One region of the Cereibacter sp. Soil_C_27 genome, then DNA from elsewhere that is predicted to be linked to it. Evidence: riboswitches for the same ligand, from Rfam matches in the RefSeq annotation. Region 1 holds a riboswitch; each other region holds the start of a gene.
The links. Region 1 has a riboswitch for cobalamin ahead of bluB (5,6-dimethylbenzimidazole synthase). Riboswitches for the same ligand answer to the same signal wherever they lie in the genome.
Positions count from the first base shown of each region.

Region 1 (3,264 bases):
TCTGGCCGACCAGCTGTCCGATCTGGGCTTCATCGTGCTGCAGGCCAGCAATGCCGATCAGGCGCTGCTGGTGCTGGAGCGGCGCAGCGAGATCTCGGCGCTGCTGACCGACATCGACATGCCCGGCTCGATGAGCGGGCTCGGCCTAGCCGCCGTGGTGGCCGAGCGCTGGCCCGCCTGCAAGATCCTCGTGATCTCGGGCCGCCACGCCCCCGACCCCGAGTGCCTCGCGCGCGGCGCCTCCTTCATCGCCAAGCCCGTCACCGAGGCCGGGCTGCTGCGCGTGCTGCAGCGGATGGCGCTGATCGACTGAGGTATTGATGACTTTTGGTCGCAGCTTTGACTGATCTGGGTCAAGGCGGCCCGGCCCTCCTGCCCGCATCGTCCTCCCTGCCTGCCGCACCCTCCGGTGCCGGTCATCCGCAGCGAGGAGCCAGATCATGCAACATGCGACCATCCAGATTTCCGCCTATATCTCGGCCCATGGCATCGTCATCGCCGAAGACCCCCTGACCGGGCTCGTCACCATCCGCGACGGCGCGCGGGTGATGCGCGGCCGCCGCGTCGCCGCCATCAAGGGCTGAGCTCACCGTTCCGGGGGCCCAAACCATGATTGACAGACTCTGCATTTCTGGCCGAGGCTTGAGCCGGGGCGCGAGGATGCGGAAGGCGGGGATCCCGGGGGGAGAGCGTGGCATGACTCCGGGACATCACGGGCCGTTCGACCGCCCTCTCTTCGAGCGCTCGCATCTCGGCCTCGCCGCCTTCAAGTCCGCCCTGCCCGCCGATGCCGTCCTCTCGCTCGCACAGGAGGTCGTCAGCCGCCTTGCCAGCCGCGCGCGCGACCTGCCCGCCCATGATGTCGCCCATCCGACCGCGGAAGAAATCGACGCGCTCTGCACCGCGCTCATCTCGCCCGATGCCGATGCCGGGGCGCGGTTCATCGAGACCATCCGCCGCGAGGGCGCCGGAATTGACGTGATCTACCTCGCCTACCTCGCCTCGGCGGCACGGCGGCTGGGGCAGTGGTGGGACGAGGACCGGGTGCCCTCGGCGCAGGTCACCATCGCCTCCAGCCGGATCTACGCCATCATGCGCGGGCTGCGGCATGTGCTGGCCGCCCCGCTCCCCGTCACCGACAAGGCCGCCGTCTTCGCCGCCGTGCCCGGCGAGACCCACACGCTCGGCGTCACCATGGCCGCCGACCTCTTCCGCCGCGAGGGCTGGGAGGTCGACCTGCTGCTCGGCCTGCCGCACGAAGCGCTGATCGAGCGCTTCTGCGCCAGCGGCCGGCGTGTCTTCGGCCTTTCCGCCAGCGGTCCGCGCAGCCTCCTGCCGCTGGGCAGGCTGCTCGTGGCGATCCGCATCGCCTGTCCCGAGGCGCGGGTCATGGTCTGCGGCCAGATCGTCACCGATGCCGCGGGCATGGTCGCCCATCTGCATCCCGAGGCGATGGCCAACGACATGACGACCGCGCTCAACGGGATGGAGGCGCTGCTTTCACCGCCGCGCTGAGGCGTTCGCGACCAGAGCGGGCTTGCGCGCCCGCCCGGCATCTGGTTTCCCATCCCTGCCGGGTGCCGCCGCGAGGCGGAGAATCGGGAAGCCGGTGCGACTCCGGCGTGGGCCCGCCGCTGTAACGGTGATGCCCCGGGCAGAAGGCCACTGGATCTTTCCGCGAAGGCGCGCGGGGCAGACGATCCGAAGCCAGAAGACCGGCCCGGCAACGAGGTTCTGCCGCGTGGACTGCGGCGGATCGTCCATGAAGGAGGTCTGGATCATGCCGGATACCCCGCCCCCTGCCTGCACCGAGGTGCGCCCCCAGCCCGCCCGCGCCTTCAGCGACGCCGAACGGCAGGCGCTCTACGACATCATCGCCGAGCGGCGAGATGTGCGCGACGAATTCCTGCCCGACCCGATCGACCCCGCGCGGCTGCACCGGGTGCTGCAGGCGGCGCATCTGGCGCCCTCCGTCGGCTTCATGCAGCCGTGGAACTTCATCCTGATCCGCGATCCCGCCCGCCGCGCCGAGGTGCATGCGGCCTTCCAGCGTGCCAATGACGAGGCGGCCCAGCTCTTTCCCGACGAGAAGCAGGCCACCTACCGGGCGCTCAAGCTGCAGGGTATCCTCAAGGCGCCGCTCAACATCTGCGTCACCTGCGACCGCGACCGCTGCGGCCCGGTGGTGCTGGGCCGCACCCACAACCCCGAGATGGACCTCTATTCCAGCGTCTGCGCCGTGCAGAACCTCTGGCTCGCCGCCCGGGCCGAGGGGCTGGGGGTCGGCTGGGTCAGCATCTATCACGAGACCGACCTGCGCGCCGTGCTGGGCCTGCCCGAGCGGATCAAGATCGTGGCCTATCTCTGCATCGGCCATGTCGACCAGTTCTACGCCGCGCCAGAGCTGGCGCTGAAGGGCTGGCGCCAGCGCCTGCCGCTCGAGGATCTGGTGATGGAGGACGGCTGGCAGGGCGACTGAGCGCGGACAAGCTCGACGGGGCGGCTCAGCGCGCCGCCCCCTCCACCCGGCTCCGCGACAGGATGGCGCCCGAGGCATCCAGCGTGAAGCGCAACCGGATCGCCTTGTAGCGGAACGTCACCCGGGTCCGGCCCGCATCGGCGTCGCGCCCCTCTTCCACCAGCCCGGTGATCCGGCCCTCGCGCATCAGCCGCGGCACATCCGCCGCAGCCAGCCCCAGAAGCGGCGCCAGATCCTCGGCCTCCACCGTCACCCGGCCCGCCACCACTTCCAGCCGCATCGCCCCGCCTCTCCTGCCTCGCCCGAGCCCGTCAGCCTGCGCGGGAAAGCGCCCGGGCACAAGGCCGGGCGGCCTGTCGCAGGCCGCAGTCATAAAATCGTGGCCTTGCTTTGGCATAGCGCAGCAAGACGCCCCGCGTCGGGCGATGCCATCGAGGAGCGCTTCATGCCGCAACCTGTCCCGCGCCAACCGCACCGTCACCGCAGCCTGTTCCTGTCGGACCTGCATCTGGGCGCGCGGGGCTGCCGTCCGGAGCGCATCCTCGACTTCCTCGAGCACAACACCGCCGCCGAGATCTATCTCGTCGGCGATGTGCTCGACCTCTGGCACCCGCCCTTCCCTCACTGGACCGAGGTGCATGACGAGATCCTCGCCCTGCTGTTGCGCCGGGTGCAGGAAGGCGCGCAGCTCTTCTACCTGACCGGCAACCACGACACAGCGATGCGGCTCTATCGCGGCACGCATTTCGGCCGGATCGAGGTGGCCGAGCAGGTGGTGCACGAGG
Region 1 covers NZ_JBDGJD010000003.1:276,115-279,378, forward strand. Annotated here, with positions in the region: gene AC3A5Z_RS13315 (response regulator) at 1-313, shown strand, start outside; gene AC3A5Z_RS13320 (hypothetical protein) at 441-584, shown strand; gene AC3A5Z_RS13325 (cobalamin B12-binding domain-containing protein) at 697-1,515, shown strand; cobalamin riboswitch at 1,559-1,738, shown strand; gene bluB (5,6-dimethylbenzimidazole synthase) at 1,781-2,479, shown strand; gene AC3A5Z_RS13335 (DUF6522 family protein) at 2,505-2,759, opposite strand; gene AC3A5Z_RS13340 (UDP-2,3-diacylglucosamine diphosphatase) at 2,925-3,264, shown strand, end outside.

Region 2 (3,264 bases), on a different contig from region 1:
GTTGCGCGGCGGCTGTCAAGCCGCGGGCGCCCGAGGGTCAGGCCGGCGCCGGGCCGTCGGCGGTTATGCCGCGTCTCAGCACATAGATGTCCATGATCCAGCCGTGCCGCGCCCGTTCGCGCTCCCGCAGGGCAAGGATCCGCGGCCCGGCCTCGGCCAGCGGCCCCGAGAGCACGACCTCCTCGGCCATGCCGACATAGGCGCCCCACCAGATCGTCACCCCGGCCGGGTCGAGCGTCCGGAAGGCGCAGCCGCCGTCCAGCATCACCACCAGCGTGTCGACGCCGGCAGGCCAGCCGTGGTCGCGGATCTGCCGACCCGTCGTCACGAGGAAGGGCGCGCCGATCTCGTTCAGGGCGATGGCATGGGCGGCGGCCAGCGCCTGCATCGAGGTGATGCCCGGCACAACCGACACTTCGAGCGGCAGACTGCGGTCCACCCGCGCGGCGATGCGCAGGCTGCTGTCGTAGAGCGAGGGATCGCCCCAGATCAGCAGCGCCACCCGGCCCGCCGTGCCCAGCCCGTCGCGGATCGCGGTCTCCCAGCAGGCGGCGATGGCGTCGTGCCAGTCGTCCACCCGGCCGCGATAATCGCCGGTCTCGGCCCGCACCGGCAGGTCGAACTCCGCCAAATGCGTGGCGGGGTTGGTCAGCACCTCGGCGCAGATGGTGCGACGCAGCCCGGCGAGATCGGCCTTGTCGGCCCCCTTGCGCGGGATCAGCACCAGATCGGCGGCATTGAGCGCGCGGATCGCCTGCAGCGTCAGATGCTCGGGGTTGCCGGTGCCGATGCCGATGAGGGAGAGCTGGATCATTCTGTCGTCCAATGTGGCGCGGCCCCCCTGCGGGAGCCGCGCGAAGGGTCAGGCCGCGTGGTGCAGCCGGTGGGTGAAGAGGCCGGATTTCGCCAGACCGCGCGCGCCCTTGGCCGCGCCCAGCACCGCGAGATCGACCAGGGGCTCGATCAGCACGACGAGCATGTAGGCCGCGCCGAAGCTGCCGATGGCGGCAAGGTTGCCCGCCTCGAAGCCGTGGCCGTAGAGCGCCCAGAACCCGACCCAGGCCACCACGCCGCCCTGATAGGCGACCGACAGCGACAGGACCTGCAGGTAGCCAAGATCGACATAGGCCGTCTCGCGCGGGATGACCTTGTGCGCGAGGGCGGTCAGGCCGAACAGCGGCACCAGGAGCGTGGTCACGTTCATGCCGTATTGCGGCAGGTCGAAGGGCGCGAAGAACAGGCCTTGGACCAGCAGGCCCAATGCCAGTCCGATGGCGGCGGGGGCGGCTCCGAGGATCAGGAACAGGGTCGAGCCGAGGATCAGGTGAACCTCGGAGACGCCGACCGGGTAATGCGGCAGGATCTCGAAGAACGAGAAGACGAGGCCGGTGGCCAGCACGGAGCGGGCAGCGAGCGAGGCCAACCCCTTTTCGCGCGCGGCCTCCCAGGCGAGTTTCAGGGCATAGCCTCCGGCCGCCGCGGCGGTGCCGTAGCTCAGGAGGATCTTGGCGCCGGTGACGACGCCCTCTTCGATATGCATGTCAGTGACTCCAGGCCGTCACACCCGACGGCGGTTTCGGTTGCCTGCAGGGCCGGTATCCTGGCTGGCGGGTCTGGGCGGGTCTTCGGCCTTCCCGGGCTTGTCGCCCAGTGACCAGAGGTGAAGACCCGCTCGCCGCTGACAGTCGCGGGGGCGGCTGGGTCCGGGGCGCCGCAAATTGGTCCGCCCCTCCCCATTCCCGATTGAGTTCCGGTGCTTTGCACCTGACGGAACACCATGCAGAGCTGAACTCCGACACCATCCTTGCCGCTGCGTCAAGCATGATCGGACTCCCCGGCCAAGGGGCCGTAGAGGATCAGCGCGGGCGAGCTGCCGCTGCCGCCGGCCAGCTGGGCGGCGAGGGCGGCGATGGTGCTGCGGGTAAGGGTCTGATCGGCGTGGCTGACGGATTCCGCCAGCAAAGCCGGGGTATCGGGCGGCAGGCCCGCGGCGATCAACGACGCGGCCAGGGCCGGGAACGTGCGCTTGCCCATGAAGACGACGGTGGTCGCCTCGGGGTCGGCCAGCGCCTGCATGTTCAGCCGCGGCAATTCGCCCGTCACATCGGCGCCGGTGACGAACTGCACCCGCCGCGCGGTCAGGCGGCGGGTCAGCGGGATGCCCGCGAAGGCGGCGGCGGCGCAGGCCGAGGGCACGCCGGGGATGATCTCATAGCCGATGCCTGCGGCTTCGAGCGCGGTGATCTCCTCCTCCAGCCGGCCGAAGATGCCCGCATCGCCGGATTTCAGCCGCACCACCCGCGCCCCGGTCAGGGCGTAATCGACCAGCAGACGGCTGACGTGATCCTGCTTCGGCGAAGCCCGCCCGGCCCGCTTGCCGACCCCCACCAGATCGGCCCCCTCGCGCGCATGAGCGAGGATCGGGCCGGAGGAGAGATCGTCGAACAGCACCGCATCGGCGGTTTGCAGGCGCGACACCGCCTTCAGCGTCAGCAGTTCGGGGTCGCCGGGACCGGAGGAAACGAAGGATACGAAGCCGGTCATGTCGCCTCTGCGATCAGATGAAAAAAGGTTCCGGTGGACAGCCCGCCGCCCGCCTGCCGCCTGAGCGAGCCGGTCTCGGGCACCGCCTGCCCCGCCGCATCGCTGACGCGGGCCAGCGGGGCGTCGGGCTGCTCGAGGATGGTGGAATAGTGGAACTCGTGGCCCCGGAGCCGCGCGCCCTGTCCCGGGATCGGTGCGGCAAGCTCGGCCAGCCGGTAGCCAAGATGCATCTTGCGCTTCTGGAAGGAGGTCACGAGCCCCAAGAGCCCGGTCATCGGATGGGCCACGCCCTCGGCATCGACCAGCGTCTCGCCCATCACCATGTAGCCGCCGCATTCGCCATGCACCGGCCGCGTTTCGGCAAAGCGCCTGATCCCCGTGCGAAAGCCGCTCGCCGCCGCCAGACGGCCCGCGTTCAGCTCGGGGTAGCCGCCAGGCAGCCAGCAGACATCGGCGCTGTCGTCGGGGGCCTCGTCGGCCAAGGGCGAGAAGGGCAGGATCTCGGCCCCCGCCGCGCGCCAGCCCTGCACCAGATGCGGATAGGCGAAGCTGAAGGCCGCATCCTGCGCCAGCGCGATCCGCTGGCCCGGCGGCGGCATCGCCGCTTCCGGCGCAGCCTCGCGCTGCCCGCCCGCCGCCGCCCGCAGCAGCGCGTCGAGATCGACCCGCTCCGCCATCAACGCGGCGGCCTCGGTCATCAGCCGCTCCAGCGCCGGATGC
Region 2 covers NZ_JBDGJD010000001.1:375,320-378,583, reverse strand. Annotated here, with positions in the region: gene cobF (precorrin-6A synthase (deacetylating)) at 38-814, opposite strand; gene AC3A5Z_RS01860 (energy-coupling factor ABC transporter permease) at 863-1,540, opposite strand; cobalamin riboswitch at 1,574-1,795, opposite strand; gene cobA (uroporphyrinogen-III C-methyltransferase) at 1,816-2,544, opposite strand; gene AC3A5Z_RS01850 (cobyrinic acid a,c-diamide synthase CobB) at 2,541-3,264, opposite strand, start outside.
Region 2: linked by a shared signal. The riboswitch ahead of AC3A5Z_RS01860 (energy-coupling factor ABC transporter permease) and the one ahead of bluB (5,6-dimethylbenzimidazole synthase) in region 1 are both predicted to bind cobalamin.

Region 3 (3,264 bases), on a different contig from region 1:
GATCAACCGGTGCGGCGCCGACAGGGCGGCCCCGGCATAGGCGAAGCTCGCGATGCTCAGCGCCGCCAGCGGGAAGGACAGCGCCCACCAGGACATCGCAAACGGCATCCGCCGGAACTTCGCCGCCTGCATCGCCACGATCAGCGCGAAGACATAGGCGATGCTCAGCAGGATATGCCCGAAGGCGCCCACCTCACCCGTCAGCCGCAGCCAGGCGACGAAGGAGACGGCAGGCGGGGCGACGAGGATCATCAGCGTCGGCACCATCTTGCCCGGCAGCGGGTCGTGGAACATCAGCCGGTTGATGACCAGCGTCAGCAGCACGATCCAGAACACCAGCCCGCCCGAGAAGAACAGCCACGAAATCTCGGGATGGCCCAGCGGCACGCCCGCCAGCGGTACGATCACATTGCCCACCGCCGGGATGAACCAGGCGGGGGTCAGCTGGCCCTGCTGGAAGCTGCGATGTCCGATCCATGCCGCGATCACCGCCAGCGCCAGAAGCCCCTGCAGCGCCGTGCCGGCCATCCAGACCACCCGCGCCGCCTCGGGCCGCTCGCCGAGCAGCGCCACCGACAAAAGCAGCATGGAGATCGAGATCGCCGGGAAGAAGGCGATTCGCACCGGATGATGCCACTCCGCCGCCACCGCCGCCGGATGGCGCAGCGCCTTGGCCAGATAGCCGAGCGCCACCAGCCCCAGAAGCCCCAGCGCCCCCCCGAGCGCCGCGCGCGACACCTCGGGCTCCCGCCCGAAGGCGGTCTCGGCCGCATGAAGCGCGAGGGTCAGGCCCATCATCCCCATGCCGATGGCAAAGAAGGTGACCGGGTAATGCGCGAGACGGGCATCCCCGGCGGGGGCGGCGGATGGGAGGGAGGCGGAGGAACTGTGCATGGCGGAAACCCCGGCAAAGACAGCGGCAGATCGGCGCCGCCCGTCCCTCCTAGCGCGGCCCGCGCCGCCGCACCGTGACCTCGTCACACAGGGCCTACCGCGCGCGGCGCTTGACCTCACCAATCGGTGAGGCTAGGCAAGATCTGTCGGTTTCCACATGGAACTAACAGGGAATCCGCCACGGCCTCGGCCGTGAACCGGAACTGCCCCCGCAACTGTAGGCGGTTAGCTACGCTCGATTTTCGCCACTGGGGCCCACGCCCCGGGAAGGCCGGGCAAAGCGTCGATCCGCCAGTCAGGAGACCTGCCGACAGCAGAAACGTAACGCCGGGCGGGGTGTCCGGAGAAGGATGCGTATGACCTGTGTCTGGCTTTGCGGCCTGCCCTTGGCCGACCCGCGCTCTCCTGTGGAGGCGCCCCCGTCCGGTGAGCGATCTTCCCCTCATCGGAGACCCAATCCATGACCCTCAGCCGACTTCCGGGCGCCGTTGCCCTGTTCTGCCTCGCGGGCGGCGCGGCACAGGCCACGACCTATCCGCTGTCGATCGACAATTGCGGCCAGACCCTCGTCTTCGACGCGGCCCCGCAGCGCGTCGTGACCATCGGCCAGTCCACCACCGAAATGCTCTATGCCCTGGGCCTTGCCGACAAGGTGCAGGGCACCTCGGTCTGGTTCAACGAGGTCCAGCCCGCCTTCGCCGAGGCCAATGCCAAGGTGGAGCGGCTGGCCGACAACCATCCCGGCTTCGAGGCCGTGATGGCCAAGGAGCCGGAACTCGTCACCACGCAATTCGAATTCCACGTCGGCCCGCAGGGCGCCGTCGGCACCCGCGCCCAGTTCAACGAGCTGGGGACCGAGGTCTATGCCATGCCCGCCGATTGCGTCGGCAAGGACAACATGGTGGGCGGCGACGGGGCGCGGACGCAGGAATTCTCGATCGAGCTGATGTATCGCGCGGTGCGCGAACTGGCGCAGATCTTCGACGTGGAGCCGCGCGGCGCCGATCTCGAGGCCGAGCTGCGCGCCCGGGTCGACGCGGCGGCGGAGAAGGCCAAGGCTCTCGGCATCGAGGGCAAGACCGCCGTGGTCTGGTTCTCCAGCCCCGATCTGGCGCTCGACCCCTTCGTGGCCGGGCAGAACGGCATCGCGGGCTTCCTCCTCAAGACGCTCGGCCTGCGCAACGTGGTCGACTCGAACGAGGAATGGCCCGCGGTCGGCTGGGAGACCATCGCCAGCGCCGATCCCGACTACATCATCGTGGCCCGGATGGACCGCCGCCGCTTTGCCGCCGACGATTACGAGGTGAAGCTCGACCACCTCTCGACCGATCCGGTGACCAGCCGGATGCGGGCGGTGCGCGAGAACCGGGTGATCGTCATCGACGCGCACCAGATCCACGCCGGCATCCGCATTCCCTCGGGCATCGAGACGGTGGTGGAGGCCATCGCGGCCGAGGGCCCGGCCAAGTGATCTCCGCCGCGACAGGGTCGGTGCGGCTCGGATCGCGGAGCCTGTCGCGCGGTGCGCTGGGGCTGGCGGCGCTCATGGTGGCGCTGACCCTCGGCATCTCGGTGGGCGAGACCATCATCCCGCCCGCCGTCATCTGGCAGACGCTGGCCAACCGGCTCTTCGGCAGCGACTATCCGCTGCCGCCGATCCAGGAGGGCATCGTCTGGAACTACCGCCTGACGCGCGCCATCGTTGCCGCCGCCTGCGGCGCGGGGCTCGCCGTCTCGGGCGTGGTGCTGCAGGCGCTGCTGCGCAACGCGCTGGCCGATCCCTATATCCTCGGCATCTCGGCAGGCGCCTCCACCGGAGCGGTGCTGATCCTCGTGCTTGGCATCGGCGCGGGCACCCTGCCGCTCTCGGTCGGGGCCTTCGCGGGCGGGCTTCTGGCCTTCACGCTGGTCGTGCTGCTGGCGCGGGCGGCGGGCGGCAGCACCGGGCTGCCGCAGGCCGGGCTCATCATCCTGTCGGGCATCGCCGGAACCCAGCTCTTCAACGCCCTCACCTCCTTCGTCATCGCCCAGTCAGCCAGTGCCGAGCAGGTGCGCGGCGTCACCTTCTGGATGATGGGCAACATGAGCGGCGTGCGCTGGCCCGATGTCTGGCTGGCGGTGCCGGTCTCGGTCGCGGGCGTGCTGCTCTGCCTCGTGCAGACCCGCGCCCTCGACGCCTTCACCTTCGGCGCCGAATCCGCGCTCACCATGGGCATCCCGATCCGCCGCACCCAGGCGCTGCTGATCGCGGTGGTGACGATGATCACCGCCACCATGGTCAGCATCGTTGGCGCCATCGGCTTCGTCGGTCTGGTGATCCCGCATGCCGCGCGCTTTCTCGTCGGCGTGCGCCACGCCCGGCTGGTCCCT
Region 3 covers NZ_JBDGJD010000001.1:1,395,678-1,398,941, reverse strand. Annotated here, with positions in the region: gene AC3A5Z_RS06885 (SLAC1 anion channel family protein) at 1-894, opposite strand, end outside; cobalamin riboswitch at 1,025-1,220, shown strand; gene AC3A5Z_RS06880 (ABC transporter substrate-binding protein) at 1,355-2,365, shown strand; gene AC3A5Z_RS06875 (FecCD family ABC transporter permease) at 2,365-3,264, shown strand, end outside.
Region 3: linked by a shared signal. The riboswitch ahead of AC3A5Z_RS06880 (ABC transporter substrate-binding protein) and the one ahead of bluB (5,6-dimethylbenzimidazole synthase) in region 1 are both predicted to bind cobalamin.